2 regions of the Butyricicoccus sp. OF10-2 genome follow, and region 2 is predicted to be linked to the other one. Evidence: riboswitches for the same ligand, from Rfam matches in the RefSeq annotation. Region 2 holds a riboswitch; the other holds the start of a gene.
What was found. A riboswitch is a leader RNA that binds a small molecule or an ion and turns the genes downstream of it on or off. The one in region 2 is predicted to bind FMN.
Positions count from the first base shown of each region.

Region 1: it holds a riboswitch for FMN, as region 2 does, so the genes downstream of both, DXB00_RS05320 (ECF transporter S component) here and ribD (bifunctional diaminohydroxyphosphoribosylaminopyrimidine deaminase/5-amino-6-(5-phosphoribosylamino)uracil reductase RibD) in region 2, are expected to answer to the same signal.

Region 1 covers NZ_QUMC01000006.1:102,122-112,863, forward strand. The annotation lists gene DXB00_RS05285 (argininosuccinate synthase) at 178-1,431, shown strand; partial or broken gene argH (argininosuccinate lyase) at 1,502-2,895, shown strand; gene argC (N-acetyl-gamma-glutamyl-phosphate reductase) at 2,885-3,805, shown strand; partial or broken gene argJ (bifunctional glutamate N-acetyltransferase/amino-acid acetyltransferase ArgJ) at 3,840-5,033, shown strand; gene argB (acetylglutamate kinase) at 5,077-5,949, shown strand; gene DXB00_RS05310 (aspartate aminotransferase family protein) at 6,015-7,196, shown strand; gene argF (ornithine carbamoyltransferase) at 7,310-8,224, shown strand; FMN riboswitch at 8,334-8,465, shown strand; gene DXB00_RS05320 (ECF transporter S component) at 8,554-9,165, shown strand; partial or broken gene DXB00_RS05325 (IS256 family transposase) at 9,376-10,568, opposite strand; partial or broken gene DXB00_RS17910 (IS3 family transposase) at 10,701-10,742, opposite strand, start outside.
Region 2 covers NZ_QUMC01000003.1:119,937-130,678, forward strand. The annotation lists gene addA (helicase-exonuclease AddAB subunit AddA) at 1-2,150, opposite strand, end outside; gene DXB00_RS03095 (UvrD-helicase domain-containing protein) at 2,111-2,776, opposite strand; gene DXB00_RS17620 (UvrD-helicase domain-containing protein) at 2,680-3,054, opposite strand; gene DXB00_RS03105 (hypothetical protein) at 3,035-3,235, opposite strand; gene DXB00_RS03110 (PD-(D/E)XK nuclease family protein) at 3,292-5,232, opposite strand; gene DXB00_RS03115 (PD-(D/E)XK nuclease family protein) at 5,205-6,413, opposite strand; FMN riboswitch at 6,702-6,827, shown strand; gene ribD (bifunctional diaminohydroxyphosphoribosylaminopyrimidine deaminase/5-amino-6-(5-phosphoribosylamino)uracil reductase RibD) at 6,999-8,084, shown strand; gene DXB00_RS03125 (riboflavin synthase) at 8,084-8,719, shown strand; gene DXB00_RS03130 (bifunctional 3,4-dihydroxy-2-butanone-4-phosphate synthase/GTP cyclohydrolase II) at 8,735-9,943, shown strand; partial or broken gene ribH (6,7-dimethyl-8-ribityllumazine synthase) at 10,024-10,484, shown strand; partial or broken gene DXB00_RS03140 (hypothetical protein) at 10,605-10,742, opposite strand, start outside.

The DNA.
Region 1 (10,742 bases), on a different contig from region 2:
ATTTATAATATAATAGTACGTTTTTACAGAAAGTGCAAGCATTATTTATCAAATTCAAATTCATAGTATGCATAAATATGCAATCAGTAAAATAATTATAAATTTTGCTTGCCAAATGAGTATGGCGGTAGTATAATAAAACCATCGAAAAAAACGCAGAATGCGAGGTCGAAAAACATGGAAAAGAAATATAACAAAGTTGTTCTGGCATATTCCGGCGGTCTGGATACTTCGGTACTCATTCCGTGGCTGAAGGAGCATTACGGCTGTGAGGTTATCGCGGTTTCCGGCAACGTCGGTCAGGGCACCGAGCTGGACGGTCTGGAGGAGAAGGCGCTCAAGACCGGCGCGTCCAAGCTGTACATCGAGGATCTGACCAAGGACTTCGTCGATGACTACATCATCCCGACCATGAAGGCGGGCGCAACCTACGAGCAGTACCTGCTGGGAACCTCGTTCGCTCGTCCGATCATCGCAAAGCGTATTGTTGATATCGCGCTGAAGGAAGGCGCTGACGCGATCTGCCACGGCTGCACCGGCAAGGGCAACGATCAGGTTCGTTTCGAGCTGGCTATTCATGCATTTGCACCGCAGATGGACATTATCGCTCCGTGGCGTTTCTGGGAGCTGAACAGTCGTGAGAAGGAGATCGAGTATGCGGAAGCACACAACATTCCGCTGAAGATCAACAAGGAGACCAACTACTCCAAGGATAAGAATCTGTGGCACCTCAGCCATGAGGGTCTGGATCTGGAGCTGCCGTCGAACGAGGCGCCGATCAACAAGCCGGGCTTCCTCGAGCTGGGCGTTTCCCCGGAAATGGCTCCGGACAAGCCGACCTATGTTACCATTCATTTCGAGAAGGGCGTTCCGACCACAGTTGACGGCGAGAAGCTCGATTCCGTTGCCCTGATCGAGAAGCTGAACAAGCTGGGCGGCGAGAACGGCATCGGTATCCTCGATATCGTTGAGAACCGTCTGGTCGGCATGAAGAGCCGCGGTGTTTATGAGACTCCGGGCGGTGCGGTCCTGTATGCAGCACATGCAAAGCTGGAGGAGATCACCCTCGACAAGGAAACCTCGCACTACAAGAATCAGGTTGCTCTCAAGTTCGGCGAGCTGGTTTACAATGGCCAGTGGTACACGCCGCTGCGCAAGGCACTCTCCGCATTCGTTGACTCCACCCAGGAGACCGTTACCGGCGATGTTAAGCTGAAGCTGTACAAGGGCAACATCATCCCGGCTTCCGTAACCTCTCCGTACAGCCTGTACTCCGAGGATATGGCAACCTTTAACGAGGATGACTGCTACGATCAGGCAGATTCCGCAGGCTTCATCAACCTGTTCGGTCTGCCGCTCAAGGTTCGTGCACTGAACGATCAGATCCTGTACAAGAAGACCGGTGAGCATTTCCCGTCTGTTGAAAAGTAAGTAAAAGAAATCATAGGGCGGCACGCCCGTCGTGTGCCGCCCTATGAGTGTTTTGTGAGGTAACATAAATATGGCAAAATTATGGGCAGGACGTTTCCAGAAGGAAACTGATCTGGTGGTAAACGACTTTAACTCTTCCATCCTGTTTGACTGCCGTTTATATAAGGAAGATATCACCGGCTCTATCGCGCACGCTACCATGCTGGGTAAGCAGGGCATCATCGAGGAGCATGAGGCCGAAAAGATCGTTGAGGGTCTTAAGGGCATTCTGAAGGATATCGAGGACGGCAAGGTGGAGTTCTCGCTCGATTACGAGGACATCCATATGAACGTCGAGCAGCTGCTGACCGAGCGCATCGGTGATACCGGCAAGCGTCTGCACACCGGCCGTTCGAGAAACGATCAGGTTGCACTCGATATGCGTCTGTACGTCAAGAAGGAGATCAAGGAGATCATCAAGCTGATCCTTGGCTTTATGAAGGCGCTGACTGTAAAGAGCCGTGAGAATCTCGATGCGGTTATGCCGGGCTACACCCATCTGCAGCGCGCACAGCCGACGACCTTTGCACATTATATGATGGCGTATGCAACATGCTCAAGCGCGACGTATCCCGCCTGCAGGACTGCTACGAGCGCATGGACGAAATGCCGCTTGGCTCGGGCGCACTGGCTTCGACCACTTATCCCATCGACCGTGACTTCGTTCGTGAGCAGCTTGGCTTTGCCCGCCTGACCGACAACTCGCTCGACGGCGTATCCGACCGTGACTACTGCGTGGAGCTGCTCTCCGCGCTGTCCATCCTGATGATGCACCTGTCCCGTCTGTCCGAGGAAATTATTTCGTGGTGCTCGTGGGAGTTTAAGTTTGTCGAGCTGGACGATGCGTACTCCACCGGCTCGTCCATCATGCCGCAGAAGAAGAATCCGGACGTCTGCGAGCTGATCCGCGGCAAGACCGGCCGTGTTTACGGTGCGCTGACCACCATGCTGACCGTACTCAAGGGTCTGCCGCTGGCGTATAACAAGGATATGCAAGAGGACAAGGAGGCTGTATTCGGCGCGATCGACACCGTAAAGCAGTGCCTCGAGGTATTCACGCCGATGTTCTCCACCATGACGCTGCGCCGCGACAACATGCGCAAGGCAGCCTCCCGCGGCTTTATCAACGCAACCGACTGCGCCGACTACCTGACCAAGAAGGGTGTTCCGTTCCGCGATGCGTACAAGACGGTCGGCCGTCTGGTCAACCAGTGTATCAAGGCGGACGAAACCCTCGAGACCATGACCATGCGCGACTTTGCAGCAATTTCCAACAAGTTCGGCGACGACGTATACGACGCACTCGACCTGCGCACCTGTGTTGCTGAGCGTAAGGTCATCGGCGGCCCGGCTCCGCAGGAAGTAACCCGCCAGATTGATAAAATTGACAAGTTCATCGCGGAGGTTGAGGACGATGAAGCCTAAAATTTACATCGACGGCAAAGAGGGCACAACCGGCCTCCAGATTTACGAGCGCCTCGGCGGCCGCGACGACATCGAGCTGCTGCTCATCGATGAGGATAAGCGCAAGGACACCGAGGAGCGCCGCAAGTTCCTCAATGCAGCCGACATTGCGTTCCTGTGCCTGCCGGATGCGGCGGCGAAAGAGGCGGTCTCGCTCATCGAGAATGATACCACCCGTGTCATCGATGCATCGACCGCGCATCGCACCGACCCGGACTGGGATTACGGCTTTGCCGAGCTGTCCAAGGCGCACCGCGAAGCCATCAAGAACTCCATGCGCGTTGCCAATCCGGGCTGCCACGCAAGCGGATTTATTTCCTCGGTTTACCCACTGGTAGCAAACGGTATCATTGCCGAGGACACCGCGCTCACCTGTGCTTCACTGACCGGTTACTCCGGCGGCGGCAAGAAAATGATCGCGGAGTATCAGGACGAGAACCGCGATCCGCGACACGATTCCGAGCGCATTTACGGTCTGAACCTGCACCATAAGCACCTGCCGGAGATGGGCTACATCTGCGGTCTGACGCAGGCGCCGGTGTTCGTGCCAATCGTAGGTGACTTTTACAAGGGTATGGCCACCACAGTTATGCTCCCGGGCGTAGATGCACATCTCGTGCATGCGACGCTCACCAGGCACTACGAGGGTCAACAGCTTGTCACCGTGGCGCCGTTCGGCGGTGAAGAGCCGATGATCTACGCCAACACACTGGCCGGTCACGACAGCCTCAAGCTGATCGTCTGCGGCCACGAGGAGCAGACCATTGTCACCGCACTGTTTGACAATCTCGGCAAGGGCGCTTCGGGCGCTGCCGTGCAGAATATGAATATCATGCTCGGTCTGGATGAAACGACCGGCTTAAACCTCTGATTTCAGCAGGGAGAATTATTATGAAAATTATCGAGGCGGCGTTTGCGCCGCAAAGGGCTTTAAGGCGGGCAGTGTGCGCTGCGGCGTCAAGGAAAGCCGCTTAAATGACGATACCGCAATCATTTTCAGCGAATGCGAATGCACCGCGGCTGCCACCTACACGATGAACCGCGTCAAGGCGGCTCCGCTGTATGTTACCATGGAGCACCTCGAGGACGGCGTAGCACGCGCGATCGTTGCCAATGCGGGCAACGCGAACGCCTGTGCACCGGACGGTATGGAGAACGCTCGCCGTATGGCGCAGGCAGCGGCCAAGCTGCTCGGCGTAGCCGAAACCGATGTTGCCGTTGCATCCACCGGTGTGATCGGTCAGCGCCTCAACATCGAGTGCATCGAGGAGCACTTGCCGGAACTGGTTCTGGAGGACAACGCCTCCGAGAAGGCAAATCGCGCCATCATGACCACCGATACCAAGCCCAAGACGGCGGCTGTTGAGTTCACCATCGGCGGCAAGACCTGCCGTATCGGCGGCATCTGCAAGGGCAGCGGCATGATTCATCCAAACATGGGCACTATGCTGTCCTTCATCACGACCGACTGCGCCATCACGCATGAAATGCTGACTGATGCACTTCAGGAGAACGTAAAGAAGACCTACAACCGTGTAACGGTTGACGGCGACACCTCCACCAACGATATGTGCATCGTGCTCGCAAACGGCATGGCAGGCAATACACTCATCGAGTGGCAGGACGAGGAATATCAGGCGTTCTGCAAGGCGCTCAACGAGATCAACACCCGCCTGGCACGCCAGATCGCCGCAGACGGCGAAGGCGCAACCAAGCTGGTTACCTGCACCGTTAAGAACTCCCGCTCCGAGGAAGCAGCTGAGCGACTGGCCAAGGCTGTTGTCGGCTCCAATCTTGTCAAGGCGGCCATGTTCGGCGCAGATGCAAACTGGGGACGCGTGCTGTGTGCAATGGGTTATTCCAAGGCACCGTTCCGTCCGGAGTACGTTTCTGTGGCGTTCGAGTCCGCAGCAGGCAGCGTAGCAGTCTGCGACAAGGGTGCTGCTCTGGATTTTGATGAAGATCTGGCGAAGAAGGTGCTCTCCGAGAACGAGGTTACCATTGCGGTTGATGTAAATGAGGGCGAGGACAGCGCTACTGCATGGGGCTGCGACCTTACTTACGACTACGTTAAGATCAACGGTGATTACAGAACTTGATTCTTAAAAACGAAGAAAACTCCCGATAAAGGAACGAATTAGTATGGATACTCAACTTGATGCGGAGCTGCGTGCCAATATTCTGGTCGAAGCGCTTCCGTATATTCAGGAATATTACGGTCAGACCGTTGTTGTAAAATACGGCGGCAACGCAATGATCAATGAGGAGCTGAAGGACGCGGTCATCCACGATCTGGTACTGCTCAATCTGGTCGGCGTCAAGGTCGTTATCGTACACGGCGGCGGCCCGGAAATCAATGAAATGCTGGGAAAGATCGGCAAGGAGAGCAAGTTTGTCAACGGTCTGCGCTACACCGATCGTGAAACCATGGATATCGTCCAGATGGTGCTGTGCGGCAAGGTCAACAAGGACCTTGTAACCCTGATCGAGAAGGCAGGCGGCCGCGGCATCGGTCTCGGCGGCATGGACGGCGGCCTGTTTCAGGCGAAGCGCCTGACCGACCGCTCGGGTACGGATTACGGCTACGTCGGCGACATTATGGACGTAGACCCGTCTCCGGTTATCGATGTGCTGCAGCAGGGCTATATTCCGGTCGTTTCGACCGTTGCACAGGGCATCGACGATGAAACCAACTACAACATCAACGCTGATACAGCAGCCAGCAAGCTGGCAGTTGCACTCGGTGCAAAAAAGCTGATTCTGCTGACCGACGTACGCGGTCTGATGCAGGACATTAACGATCCGGACAGTGTCATTCACCGTCTCAAGGTGTCCGAGGTGCCGAAGCTGGTGCGCGACGGCATCATCAAGGGCGGCATGATCCCCAAGGTAGACTGCTGTGTTGAGGCAGTCCGCAAGGGCGTTGAGCGTGCCACCATTCTGGATGGCCGTGTCAAGCATTCGATTCTGATCGAGCTGCTTTCCAAGGTCGGCGCAGGCACTATGTTTCAGTAATTGAGAATTGAAAATGGAGAATGGAGAATGATTCGCTCCGTATCTCCGATAAAAGGTGATACCCTATGACTTACAATGAATTAAAAAGCGAAGAAAATAAATATGTAATGAACACCTATGGCCGTTTCCCGATTGCACTGGACCACGGCGAGGGTGCGACCCTGTGGGACGTTGAGGGCAAGAAGTACATCGACCTTGCTTCCGGCATCGGTGTAAACTGTCTGGGTTATGCCAATCCGGCAATCATTGACGCGATCGATAAGCAGGCGCACAAGCTGATGCATGTTTCCAACCTGTTCACCACCGAGCCGATGGTTCAGGTTGCCAAGAAGCTGGTAGAAAAGACACATCTGGGTGGCAAGGTATTCTTTGCCAACTCGGGCGCTGAGGCAAACGAGGGTGCCATCAAGCTGGCGCGCAAGTACTCGTTCGACAAGTATGGTGAGGGCCGCTTCAAGGTGCTGACGCTCATCAATTCCTTCCACGGACGTACCGTAACCACGCTGAAGGCCACCGGTCAGGAGCGTTTCCACAACTATTTCTTCCCGTTTACCGAGGGCTTTGATTACGCGGTTGCCAACGACATCAAATCGGTACGCGCAAAGGCGGATGATATGACCTGCGCCATCATGATGGAGCTGATTCAGGGCGAGGGCGGTGTTCTGCCGCTTGACCGCGAGTTCGTCAAGGAGGTAGAGAAGCTCTGCCGCGAGAAGGATATGCTGCTTATCATCGACGAGGTGCAGACCGGTATCGGTCGTACCGGCAGCCTGTTTGCCTTCCAGCAGTACGATATCAAGCCGGACGTTGTCACTATGGCAAAGGGTCTTGGCGGCGGCATGCCGATCGGCGCTGTCATGGCGGCGGATACCTGCTGCAACGTCCTGACGCCGGGCACGCACGCGACCACCTTCGGCGGTACGCCGATTGTCTGCTCCGCAGCAAACGTCGTGCTCGATACTGTCGGTGACGGCCAGTTCCTGATGAAAGTGCGCGAAAAGGGCGAGTACCTTCGCAACGGCATCCTGTCCCTTGGCTCGCCGAATATCAAGGGCGTGCGCGGCATGGGTCTCATGCTCGGCATCATCGTTGAGGAAGGAAAGCACTCCGTGTTTGCCAATAAGCTGATCGAAAACGGCGTTCTGGCGATCACCGCCGGCAAAAATGCCGTTCGTCTGCTCCCGCCGCTCACCATTTCGAAGGAAGAAATGGATGAAGCACTCGCTATCATGGCAAAGGTATTTTAATCAAAGGTCTTGACAATTAGTAATTAACGTGATTATCGTACTGGTGCAGCAGCACCCAAATAATTACTAACTACTAATTATTCATTGCTAATTTGCAGAAAGGGTTTATTACAATGAAGCATTTACTGAAGCTGCTTGACTGCTCCACCGAGGAGATCATCGGTCTGCTCGATCTGGCGGATCAGCTCAAGTATGAGAGAAAGCACAACATTTCCCATCGTCACCTGGAAGGCAAGAGCCTTGGCATGATCTTCCAGAAGTCCTCCACCCGTACCCGCGTTTCCTTCGAGACCGGCATGTATCAGCTGGGCGGTCAGGCGCTGTTCCTGTCCAACCGTGATCTGCAGATTGGCCGCGGCGAACCGGTACAGGATACGGCCCGCGTGCTGAGCCGCTATCTGGACGGCATCATGATCCGCACCTATGAGCAGAAGGAAGTAGAGGATCTGGCAAACTACGGCTCTATTCCGATCATCAACGGTCTGACTGATTTCTGCCATCCGTGTCAGGTTCTGGCGGACCTCATGACCATCCGTGAGAAGTTTGCCGTTCTTGAGGGTCTCAAGATGTGCTACATTGGCGACGGCAACAACATGGCAAACTCGCTGATCGTCGGCGGCCTCAAGACCGGCATGAGGGTTTCCATCGCAACGCCGGTGGACTACCGTCCGGACGCTGAGGTTATGGCATTCGCAGAGCCGAACCCGAACTTCTTCATCACCGATGACCCGATGAAGGCTGCTGAGAACGCAGACGTTGTTATCACTGATACATGGGCGTCCATGGGACAGGAAGCCGAGAAGGAAGTCCGCATGAAGGCATTCCAGGGCTATCAGGTCAATGATGAGCTGCTGGCTGCTGCAAAGCCGGGCTGCATGGTGCAGCACTGCCTGCCGGCCTACCGTGAGCAGGAGATCACCACCAAGGTGTTCGAGGAGCACGCAAACGAAATTTTCGAGGAAGCAGAAAACCGCCTGCACGCACAGAAGGCCGTTATGGTTACTCTGATGAGCAGCAAGGAAGACTGATTTCTGATAAAAAGCCGCTTTCGCAAGGGAAGGCGGCTTTTATGTTTTTTCTTGCTGAAGTGTTGACAAGTCCTTTACTGGTGACTATAATAGCAATATAAATAAATCAGTTCTGTTTCAGGGCGGAGTGAAAGTCTCCACCGGCAGTATACAGGCTTCGAGCCTGATAGTCTGCGAGCCGCAAGGCATGATGGGTTAGAATCCCAACCGACGGTTATAGTCCGGATGAGAGAAACAGATGTACCTATCGCTACGTCTGTATGCCTCTGGAGCAATCCAGGGGTTTGTTTTATTTATGGAACAGGACTCCTGAAAGGGAGAAAACAGCAATGACCAAAACCAGCAAGATCACCTACACCGCAATTTTCGCGGCTATCGCAACCGTACTGATGTACTTTGAATTTCCGATTCCGTTCATGCCGCCGTTCCTCAAGGTGGATCTGTCCGGTGCAGTCGTGCTCATCGGTGCGTTTATTTTCGGCATCGCTCCGGCGATCACGATGATCGGCATCAAGGACATCATTCATCTGACCCAGACCCAGACCGGCGGCTCCGGTGAGGTCGCAGATTTCCTGATGCTTTCCACGCTCGTTGTTATTGCCGTGCTGCTGTACCGCGGTCACAAGAGCCGCAAGATGGCTGTCCTCGGCTGTGCAGCTGGCTCGGTTGCTATGGCGTGTGTCGGCATGTTGACCAACTATTTTCTTATCATTCCGTTTTATTCGCAGGTTATGCCGCTGCAGGCTATCTTTGATGCATGCAACGCGATCAACCCGTATGTGACCGGCATGCAGGGCTATCTGCTGCTCGGCGTTCTGCCGTTCAATCTCATCAAAGGCGCAATCCTGACTGCGATTACCATGCTTGCCTACAAGAAACTGAGCGTGTTCATCAAGTCCAAGCAGATCGAATTGCACCACTCCAGACAGCGTGTCGGCTAAGTAAAAAACGAGGTGCTCTCCAGCAAACGGAGAGCACCTTTTTGTTCAATAATCGCAAACAGTGCGGTAACATCTATGATTTCGACAAAGATCTGTATACGAATTGACAAAATGCGTGGCCAAGATTATATCACATGCGTGCATCTAATAGACTCGGTCCCGTCAAGATTTGTGCGCAAAATTGTTTGCAGGTTCTCCGGCTGAGTGAAGTCAGCCGGCAATGAAGGCGTCGTCCAGCGCCGCCTCCGAGTACTTCATGTTCATATATTTTTTCTGCCCCACTGCGTGCCCGCCACATGGCGAAGCCGAGCGAAGACCAGCATCAGAGCAGAGTTGCCGTCAGGGAATGTTCCCACCACGCGGGTTCTGCGGCGGATTTCACAATTCAGCCGCTTGATCACATTGTTGGTGCGGATGCGCGTCCAATGCTCACTGGGAAAATCGCAGTAGGTTAGCGTCTCCTCAATGCCGTCCTCGACCTTCTTGGCAGCCTCCTTCAGCTTCATGGCGCGCAGTTCGGCAACGACTTCTTTAGCCTTCTCGCGGGATGTCTGTTTGCTCTCCCGGGCGTGGATCGCCTTGAGCATTTTTTACCACAATTTTGACCTTGGATTTAGGCACAACAGAGAAAACATTGCGATAGAAATGCACTGTGCAGCGCTGGTATTTGGCGTCCGGGAACACCTCGCCCACGGTCTCCAGCATCCCCATGCACTTGTCGCCGACGATGAGTTTTACGCCGTCCAAGCCGCGTCCGCGGAGCCACTGAAAGAAGCTGACCTAGCTGGCCTTATCCTCTTTCATTCCCTCGGCGGCGCCTAAAACCTCATGGAAACCGTCATCATTCACGGCGATTGCCACCAGAATGGCTACATTTTCATACTCTCCGCCCCAGTTGCGGCGCAGATAGATGCCGTCCACGTAGACATACGGATAGCGCCCGCCCTGCAAGGGGCGGTTGCGCCAGTCCTCGATGTGGACGTAGGCTTTCTTGTTCAACTCGCTGATGGTAGCGGGTGAAACCTTGCTGCCCCACAGGGTCTCGGTGATGTCCTCTACCCGGTGCACGGAAACACGCCTGCCAGGTACATCTCGATGAGGGCCTCCTCCACGCTGCTCTCCCGGCGGCGATACCGCTCGATGATGGCGGTCTCAAAGGACACACCCTTGAGATGAGGCACGTGGAGCGTGACGTCGCCAGAGGCGGTGGTGAGATTCCGGTCATAGTGGCCGCTGCGGTAGCCCTGACGGGCCTCGCTGCGCTCGTAGCGGGCAGCCTGTGTCAGGGACCCCGTCTCCTTTTCCAGCAGCTCATTCCGGGTTTCCTCCACGCTGCTGCGGACCAATTCCTTGTTTTTCCCCTTGATAATTTCCTCATTCAGCTGTACAATTCTCTCGGACATAGTTTGTTGTCTCCTTTCAGAATGGTGTGTGGTAACTTCCTTCTACCAGAGCCTGCAAGCTATGTCTTCTTTTATGCGGTTTTCAATTTGCGCAACTTATTGTACCTTAGGGGGTGCGGACAAAATCTTGGACTATGCCGATAGGCCGAGTTTTTGTCTATACTCCAGCGGACT
Region 2 (10,742 bases):
TCGGCAGGCGTCAGCTTCTTTTCTCCCTGCTCGAACAGCGGCGCGCGCAGCTGCACCTCCTTTCGCGGAGGCGGTGTCTGCTCGGCGGCCTCGTCTGCGCGGTAGCCGCGGCCGACACCGGTGGCGGTCAGCTTGCTCGGCAGATCCGCGAGGTAAGCATGCGGGTAGTCGAAGTGCGGCTGCACGGTGCAGTCGCCGGTCTCCCTGTCCTCGAAACGCAGGATTTCAGTTTCCTGCGGCTGCAGGTCGCTCGGATAATACACCTTGAGTGTGAATGCGTCATTGTCCGTGCCGTGCTCGGGCACCTCAGGCGCATACTCCTCGCGGAACGCACGCGCGCACGGATGCCGCAGCAGCGGTGTCAGAATCCACGCAAGCGGCGTGCGCGCCGCGCCCATGGCGTACTGCGGCAGCTCATCGAGCGATGCCAGCAGCGACCATTTTTTCAGCGAATTCCGCAGGCTGCCGGTGGCTGCCGTCAGAATCAGTTTTTCCTTGGCGCGCGTCATCGCTACATATAATACGCGCAGCTCTTCGGATATCATCTCGCGGCGCATCTGCACCGAGACCGCAATGCGCTCGGCGGTGTCGTACTGCACACCGCGGTCACGGTCGCGGCACTTGCTGCCGAAGCCGAGGTTCTGGTGCACGAGCACCGGCTCCTTGAGGTCGCTGTCGTTGAACTGCTTGGCGCAGTCCGCCACGATAACAACCGGAAATTCCAGTCCCTTGGACTTGTGGATGGACAGAATGCGGACCGCACCGCCGGTGGCCTCGGCGCCGACCGTCTGGAAATCCTCGCCCTGTTCGAGCATGCCGCGCAGCAGGCGCACAAAGTCAAACAGGCCGCGGAAGCCCTGTCCCTCAAACGAGCGCGCCCGCTCGAAGAATGTCAGCAGGTTGCTCTGGCGCTGTGCGCCGTTCGGCAGCGCGCCGTACAGGCCGAGTGCACCGGTCTGATCGTAAATCTCCCACAGCAGGCGGTACACCGGCTGATCGCACGCAAAAGTGCGCAGAAAGTCCAGCCGCTGCAGAAAGGTTTCCACCTTCGGGAAATCCGTTCTCGACTGCAAAAGCGCGTCATAATAGCTGATCTTGCGATCCACAAGGCGAATATCTGCCAGTTCCTGCTCGGTGAAGCCGAACAGCGGCGAGCGCATCACACCGATAAGGTCAACGTCCTGCCTCGGATTGTCAATGACGCTGAGCAGCGACACCATTGTGCCGACCTCGGCAGTCTCCAGCAGGCCGCCGCGCTGCTCGGCGCTGGCTGTTACGCCGATACGCTCCAGCTCCGCAATGTAGGTCGGCGCCTTGCTTCTGGGCGAGCGCAGCAGGATTACGATGTCACCCGGCGTGACCGGACGCAGCCTTCCGGTCTGCTTATCCGTCACCGGAAAGCCTTCATCGAGCAGCGCACGAATGCGCTTCGCGGCAAGCCGTGCTTCGAGTTCGGTCTTGTCCGGCGCATCATCGTCCTCGCCGAGTCCGTCCGCGTCCACGAGCAGGACTTCGGTCTTGTACCGCGCATTTCCGGACTCCGGATAGTAGTCCGCGCCGAGGTGCAGCGCCTCCTTGTCCGTGTACACGAGATCGCCCACGGTCTCGCCCATGACGGCGGCAAACAGATAGTTGCACGCGTCCAGCACGGCCGCTCGTGAACGGAAATTCTGCCCGAGCACGACACGGCGCGGCTGCCCGTCAGCGGCGTCTGCCACCTCACCGAAGCTGCGGTATTTCTCAAGGAAAATGGACGGGTCAGCCAGTCGAAAGCCGTAAATGCTCTGCTTGACGTCACCGACCATGAACAGGTTGGTCTCGTCTCTGGAGAGTGCACGGAAGATGGCATCCTGCACGGCGTTGGTGTCCTGATACTCGTCCACCGCAATTTCGGTGAACTGCTCGGACATGGTTTTCGCCAGTGCAGACGGCCTGCCGTCTGTGTACAGCAGACGCACGGCAAAGTGCTCCAAATCGTTGAAATCCGCAGCATTTCTCGCACGTTTCGCTGCCGTAAAGGCATCGTCAAAGGCGTTTACCATGTCAATGAGTGCGAACAGCGCGGGGGCTGTCAGGCCGCGGTCGTACTCCGCTTCTTCTGCGGTGACGGTCAGCCATTTCTCCCGAATGTTATTGGCAACGCCTTCCACTCCTCGCGCATGGCCTTGATCTGCTCGAGGAACGCCTTGTCCTCAAATTTTCTCGCGGCCTTCAGTCGGTCAAACGAAATCGACCGGGCAGCCTTCACGCAGTCATCCCAGCTGCCGCCAAACAGTGCGTCCAGCAGATGCTCGGCCTGATTTAAGTCGCTCGTCAGCGCGGGCAGATAGTTGTCCGCCAGCTCATCAATGCCGGTCAATTCATCCACAGCCATGTGCAGAAATGCCGCACCGTGCTGTGCCGCCGACTTCGCCTGCTCGCGCAGAACACGGCCGTGCGGCGTGTCCATGCCGCGCGTGTACAATCCGGCGCGCACATCCTCGAGGAACGCCCGCGGATCAGGATGCGCCTGAATCTTCTCGTAGGTGCCGAGAATGACCTCGCCCAGCTTTTTATCGTCGCGCCCCGCCGTCAGCAGGTCGCAGAGCGCGAAAAACTTCTCATCCGCCTGCTCGTAGGCCGTGTCGAGCACTTCTTCGAGCACCTCGGCGCGAAGCAGCTTGCCCTCGTTTTCGTCCATCAGGCGGAAGTCGGGTGCAATACCGAGCACTGCCGCCTGCTCGCGCGCGAGCGACAGACACAGCGCGTGCACGGTCGTGATTTTCGCGCGGTGCACGAGGAACAGCTGCCGCCGCAGACGGGTATCCCGCGGTTTGCGGCTACAGCCGCACCAAGGGCCGCACCGATTCGCTCACGCATTTCGGCTGCCGCTGCGCTGGTAAAGGTAACCAGCAGCAGGCGGTCGATATCGACCGGATCGTTCTCGTCCGTCAGCCGCCGGAGCACACGCTCGGTCAGTACGGCCGTCTTGCCCGAGCCGGCTGCCGCCGAAACCAGCAGTGCACCGCCGCGATCGTCGATCGCGGTCTGCTGATCAGGTGTCCACTTCGGCATTGTCGTCCCCTCCTAACTGCTCCCAGAATTCCTTGTCCTTGATGTTTTTCAGCCAGCGCACCTTGTCTCCGGCGGTCTCATCGAACCGGCAGGCTGCCCGGAAATCACACCATTCGCAGTAGCTGCGGTCGGTCTTGCGCGGGTTGGCTTCAATGCTGCCGTTTCGCAGAGCCTGTCCCATTTCGAGTAGCTTTTTCTGCGTATAGCGTGCCAGTCTGCCGAATTTCGCCAGATCAGCTACCGCAGACTTGGCGGCAAGCGTCGCTCGTCCTCGCCCTTCCTTGTCTTGATAGAGACCGGAATAAACCGTCCGTCACCTTCCAGACCGTGCTCCATCGCCTCGAGCAGCGACATATCGTCGCTCAGCAGACCCGAACGCCGCAGCGCCTTGTCGCGCAGGATGCGCAGCCCGTCCTCGTCCGTGTCGCGCGCCGCATCCGGCAGCTCATCGCGTACCGGAACATACAGCACGCCTGCCGGTACGATTTCGTTCAGCTCGGCGGTCAGGCGGGCACGATAGCGGTCCAGACCCTCCTGCTGCAGCGTGTATAGATAGATGATAAGCTGCATGTTGAGTCCGTACCAGATGTCGGACAGCGAAAATGACTTTTTGCCGCTTTTGTAGTCCATAACGCGCAGATAGAGACGACCGTTTTTGATGTAGCCGTCCACGCGGTCCACCTTGCCGGAGAGTGAAACCGACACATCGCCGTCCTCGCACTGCACGGGCGGCAGGTCGCCGCTGCGCGAGAAGTCCAGCTCATAGTCAATCGGCGCAAAGTCGGATACGCGCAGTTCTTCGATCACGTTGTCGAGGATCTGCTCCACGGCGCGCACCAGTCGGCGGAACAGGTATTGGAAGCGCGCGGTTTTATTCTCCAGGCCGCCAAGCTCCTCCGCGACATACTGCCGTACCGCTTCACGGCAGGCTTTCCGCACGGTCGGCTGATCGGCATGGGCGGCGCCGCCCTCGCACTTTCCAAGGGTATCCAGCGCATGCTCGAGCACATAGTGGATGAACGTGCCGGTCGAGAGCGCATCAAACCTCGCCACGCGGCGCGGCTTGGCCTTGAGGCCGTACTGCATAAAGAACGCAAACCGGCAGGAATAGAACGTATCCACGCGCGAAGCGGTCAGATTAAGACTTTTTCCGTACAAGCCGTCAATCGTGTGCGGACTGCTCAGCGGTCCTCTGCCGCGCCGCTGCGCCTGCGCGTTTTTGACTCGCTCATCATCCTTATAGTAGTCATAGGCGGCCCGCACAGCGGCTGTCCGGTCGCCCGAAAGATACGCGCACGCAAGTTCGACCGCCGGTCGTTCCGCCTGCAGGCGGTCGCGCACGGTCTCCGTCCGGTGGGTGGAAAACGGCACATCCGGCAGCAGCTCCCGCACTGTGTTCACGAAGTAGGACGGCCGCGTTTCACCGCCGCCTGCGTCGATGGTGTGATACGTCAGCAGCAGCTCGTCTGTCGGGCACGCGAGTGCCCGATAGAGCGTTTCCTGCTCCATCAGCAGGCGTTCCTCGCCGTAGGCTTTGAGTTCCACGCCGAGCGCATCCATTTTGTCGCGGTCCATGTCACTCAGCAGCGAGGTCGAGGACGGGGTTTTCGGTATCAGGCCGTCGTTAACGCCCAGCAGGATGACATATTTCGCATTTTCCGTACACGCACGCTCGATGTTGCCGCAGGTCACGCGGTCGAGCGAAACCGGAATCGTACCCACATCGTACTCGCCGAGCACCAGCCGGAACAGCTGCGCGAAACGGTCGAGCGTCAGCGGCATATCCCCGCACACCCACGCGAACTGCTCCATCGCAGAAACCAGGATTTCCCACAGCTGGCGGTACTCGTCGGCCAGCTGCAGACGCCCCGCCTGCTCGTGTCCGGCGGCGCGGTCGGTCATGCGCTGCGGCGCGTCCACCGCGAGAAGGAATGCATAGAGCGCACGCACGCAGTCACCTGCAGGCTGCTCACCTGCAAGTGCCTCGCGCAGTGCGGAGAACGGCGCGATTGCCCGTTTGCGGAGTGTGTTCAGTTCGGCAAGCTGCGCCTTCGCATTCTCGTCGATGGACAGACCATAGCCGTCCGGATGCTCGGTCCACTCGCGTTCCCATGCTCCGCCGCGGACGTTCCAGGTGAGCACATAGTTCTCTAATTTATCAATTTCGTCCCAATCCAAGCCCGCAAGTCCGGTCTTGAGACAGGAGACAGATCTTCATATCGGAAGTGATTTCGTACCGCCTCGAGTGCATTTGTGACCAGCGCCATCGGCGGACGGGACAGCAGATCCGGCTTTTCCGCGAGGAACACCGGAATGTCGTACCGCGCCATCGCCATTGCGAGAAACGCGCTGTACGGCTCGATATCGCGTGCCGCAACCACAAAATCGCGGCAGCGCGCGCCTTCGTCCCGCACCTTGCGCCGAATGTAAGCCGCCGCGTGCTCGCACTCGTCAAACGGCGAAGCCGCCTCGTACAAACGAACGCCAGCCGCGCTCTCCTGCGGGGTGCGCACCGGCAGCAGGCTTTCGCGTTCGAGCGCAGCCAGTCCCGCCGGTCGAGCCACCTTGCTTTCGCCCAGTTCGATGCGCTCGACCATCTGGTTATGATGCTTTGCCATCCGGGTTAATCTCTGCACTGTTTTACAGCCGGTAAGGAAAATCTCCGGGTAATCCGTATCACAGGTTACCGCCGCAGAGAGCGGCACACCCGCTGCCAGCATGGCATCGACCACTGCACTTTCCTGCACGGTAAAGCCGAGAAAACCATCCAGATAGACCGCTGCACCGTCCAGCGTGTGGCTTTCTGCCAGGCGGTCGCGCAAATGTGTCAGACGGTCTCTCGGGTCGGGCAGGGACTCCTCGCACAGGCGCTCGTAGGCTGTTAAAATCTGTGCAAGATCGGATAATTTTTCTGCAAGTACCGCGTCCTCACTTTCCTCGGCAGCCGCAAACAGCGTCTCCGGTGCGACCGCACAGGTTTTGCACTCGTCGATCAGCCGCAGCGCCTCCTGCAGCAGCTCCGGCTTGTCTGCCAGACCCTTCCACGCACTCAGCCCCCCCTGCACACGGCGTGCCGCCTCCTGCAAGGTCAAAAGCTGACCTGCCGGCGTCAGCATCTGCTGTGCCAGTCCGCCGACCTCAGAGAACACACGGTCAGCCAATCGCGAGAACGTCAGCACCTCGGCCGTGCGTGCGCCGTGGTTGTGCGTGGCTGCGGCAAGCCGCCGCTCCATCAGGTGCGAGTTCAGCTCGGGCACGAGCAGAATCTGCCGTCCCTCTCCCCTTTCACTCAGCGCCGCGATCTCCCGCAGGATGGCCGTTGTCTTGCCGCTTCCCGCTCGTCCGGTCCAGATCCGCATGGCACACTCTCCTTTCGTTTCATAGCTATTTGATTATAGCACAACCGGAGCAAATTGAAAATTGGTAATGGAAAACGGAAAATTATCAATAACAACCGTATGGTCATTTTATATTTTCTGTGCGTTATCAGCGTATTTTCCAGTCTTTTTCGAACTTTTACAGCGTTTTGTTTGCATTCACATATTCTGTAAAATTATTTTTTCAAAAAACTCTTGCATTTTTCTCCGCTTGGGACTATACTTTCCTCAGGCGGAACAATAAAGGCTCTGCCCCGCAAAACCAAATATTTGATTCTTCAGGCAGGGTGCAATTCCCTACCGGCGGTACAGCCCGCGAGCGGATGCCATTCGGCGGAAGCATGATTCGGTGAAATTCCGAGGCCGACAGTATAGTCTGGATAAAAGAAGAATGCGCGGAAAGATTTTCCGTTGTTTGCTGTTCTGAAATGCCGATTCGGTGTTTCAGACTTTTTATTTTCACAATGCTTTTTTCAGCGTCCCGAAGATTCTGTCTTTGGGACGTTTTTTTGGCTGTCGCCAAACTATCGTGAAATTTTCTACAGAATTATTATATCAGGTGATTCTATGCAGGAGCAAAAACAGGAATATATGCGTCAGGCGTTGGCGCTGGCCCAGCGCGGAGCCGGTCACGTCAATCCGAATCCGATGGTCGGCTGCGTCATCGTCAAGGACGGAAAAATCATCGGTGAAGGCTGGCACGAGCACATCGGCGGCCTGCATGCCGAGCGCAACGCGTTCGCGCACTGCACCGAGGACTGCACAGGCGCAGACCTGTACGTCACGCTCGAGCCGTGCTGCCACTGGGGACGCACGCCGCCGTGCACAGACGCAGTCATCGAGCACAAGATCGGCCGCGTGTTCGTCGGCTGCCTCGACCCGAACCCGCTGGTAGCCGGCAAAGGCGCACAGATCCTGCGCGACGCAGGCATTGAAGTCGAGACCGGCGTGTGCGAGGACGAATGCCGCCGCGTGAATGAAGTCTTCTTTCACTACATCACGCACAAAACGCCGTTTGTGACGCTCAAGTACGCGATGACGCTGGACGGCAAAATCGCCGCGCACACAGGCGACAGCCGCTGGGTTACCGGCGAGACCGCCCGCCGTAATGTACACGAAACGCGCAACCGGCTGCCCGCCATCATGGTCGGCATCGGCACCGTGCTTGAGGACGATCCGCTGCTCACCTGCCGCATTGACGGCGGGCGCGATCCGATCCGCATAATCTGCGACAGCCGCGCACGCACGCCGATCGACAGCAGAATCGTACAGACGGCAAACAAAATCCCGACCTATATCGCGGTCGTCGGTCGAAATGAGCGCACCGCTGAACTGGAACGGCACGGTGTACACATTCTCGAATGCAAAACGAAAGACGAGCGCGTAGACCTTGCCGACCTGATGCACCAGCTCGGCGCACTCGGCATCGACGGCATATTGCTTGAAGGCGGTTCGGCACTTGCGTTCTCCGCGCTGCAGGCCGGTGTGGTGCACCGCGTGCAGGCGTACATCGCCCCGAAAATCATCGGCGGTGCAGGCGCAAAAAGTCCGGTCGGAGGTCTGGGATTTGACAAGATGGTGCAGGCGCTTCCGCTGAAGGACGTGACCTGCACGCCGATGGGCGAAGATTTCCTGCTTGAAGGGAGATTGTAATGTTTACTGGACTTATCGAAGAAATCGGTACGGTGCGGCGCATCGAGCGCGGCGCAAAGGGCGCTCGGCTGACGATTGCGGCAGATACCGTGCTGGAAAATACCAAAATCGGCGACAGCATTGCCACGAACGGCGTATGTCTGACCGTGGTCGCGCTGACGGATGACAGCTTCAGCGCCGACGTGATGGCGGAGAGCCTGCGGCGTTCCGCGCTCGGCAGTCTGCAGAGCGGCTCGCTGGTCAATCTGGAGCGCGCGATGCCTGCCGACGGACGGTTCGGCGGTCATATCGTATCCGGCCATATCGACGGCACCGGCTCGGTTCTCTCGCAGCGGCGCGAGGACAACGCCGTGTGGGTGACGATCAAAACACCGGCTCCCCTGCTCCGGTACATCGTCGAAAAAGGCTCGATCGCCATTGATGGCGTCAGCCTTACCGTGGCGGCTGTGACGGACACCGACTTTTCGGTCTCCATCATCCCGCACACCGGCGCACAGACCATTCTGCTCGGCAAAAAGCCGGGCGAGCCGGTCAACCTCGAATGCGATGTGATCGGCAAATACGTTGAAAAAATGCTCACGCCGCACAAATCCAGCGGTATTACAATGGATTTTCTTGCACAACACGGATTTTAACGGAGGTTTTCTTTTATGGAATATCAGTTCAATACAGTTGAAGAAGCGCTCGAAGAACTTCGCGCCGGACACCTCATCCTCACCATCGACGACCCGGACCGCGAGAACGAGGGCGACCTCATCTGCGCCGCACAGTTCGCCACGACCGAAAACGTCAACTTCATGGCGACCCATGCCAAGGGCCTGATCTGCACACCGATGAGTGAGCAGGTTGCGCTCCGTCTCGGTCTGGAGCAGATGGTAAAGGTCAACACGGACAACCACCACACCGCGTTCACGGTCTCCATCGACCATGTGGACACCACGACCGGCATTTCCGCCGAGGAACGCGGCTTTACCTGCCGCAAATGTGCGGATATCCACACCAAGCCGGAGGAGCTCCGCCGTCCGGGACACGTTTTCCCGCTTGTTGCACGCCGCGGCGGTGTGCTGACCCGCAACGGCCACACCGAGGCGACTGTCGATCTGTGCCGTCTGGCCGGACTCGAGCAGTGCGGTCTGTGCTGTGAGATCATGCGCGATGACGGCACGATGATGCGCACGCCCGAGCTGATGGAGAAGGCCAAAGAATGGGGTCTCAAGATCATCACCATCAAGGACCTGCAGGACTACTGCCGCCGTCATGATAAGCACGTTGTCCGCGAAGCTTGTGCGAAAATGCCCACCCGTTTCGGTGAGTTCCGCATCTACGGCTACGTCAACGACCTGACCGGCGAGCACCATGTTGCGCTCGTCAAGGGCGAGATCGGCGATGGCAAGAACCTGCTCTGCCGCGTACACTCCGAGTGCCTGACCGGCGACGTGTTCGGTTCCCGCCGGTGCGACTGCGGTCAGCAGCTGGCGGCAGCCATGCAGCAGATTGACAAGGAAGGACGCGGCGTGCTGCTCTATATGCGCCAGGAAGGCCGCGGAATCGGTCTGATCAACAAGCTGAAGGCGTATGAGCTGCAGGAAAAGGGCTTCGATACAGTCGAGGCAAACGTAAAGCTCGGCTTTGCGCCCGACCTGCGTGAATACTGGATCGGCGCTCAGATTCTGCAGGACCTCGGCGCAAAGGAGCTGCGCCTGCTGACCAATAATCCGGAGAAGATTTACGGTCTGGACGGTTTTGGTGTAGAGATCACCGAGCGCGTGCCGATCGAGATCGCACCGCAGAAGGACGACGCGTTCTACCTCAGAACCAAGAAAATTAAGATGGGTCACCTCTTTAGTGAAACATTGTAATCAATCTATCCCGCAGGGCGGGATGACCTCACCTCGCCCTGCAATATATCTGTTCACCATATTGAAAGGAAGATTTTAAGATGAAGGTACTCGAAGGCAAGTTAGTAGCAACCAAGGGCAAGTTTGCAATCGTTGGTGCACGTTTCAACGAATTTATCGTTTCCAGCTGATCTCCGGCGCGGAGGACACGCTGGTACGTCACGGTGTGGACACGGATGACATCACGCTCGTATGGGTTCCGGGTGCATTTGAGATTCCGCTGGCGGCGCAGAAGCTGGCGCAGAGCGGCAAGTATGATGCAGTTATCTGCCTCGGCGCGGTTATCCGCGGCTCGACCAGCCACTACGACCTCGTGTGCAACGAGGCTGCCAAGGGCATTGCACAGGTCAACCTGCAGACCGGTGTGCCGGTGACCTTCGGCGTGGTTACCACCGAGAACATCGAGCAGGCCATCGAGCGCGCAGGCACCAAGGCCGGCAACAAGGGCGCAGATGCAGCGATTGCGGCTCTCGAGCTGGCAAACCTGCTGCCGCAGCTCTAAAATTGTGCAAAAAAAAAATGCTCTCTGATGATTCAGAGAGCATTTTTATTTACCATCCTCAATTCTCCATTTTCCTCCTGCAGACGAAAAACCACCCGAGAAAATCCCGGGTGGTTTTCTTTATTCTACCGAGCCTTCTCCGCCCATGAGCGCGGTCAGCTCCTCAATCCGCTCCAGTGGGAACGGCGGGAACGCCACCGGCTTCATGGCGATGGACATCAGCTTCATCGGGTTATCGTCCGCCGCTGCGCGGTTAGA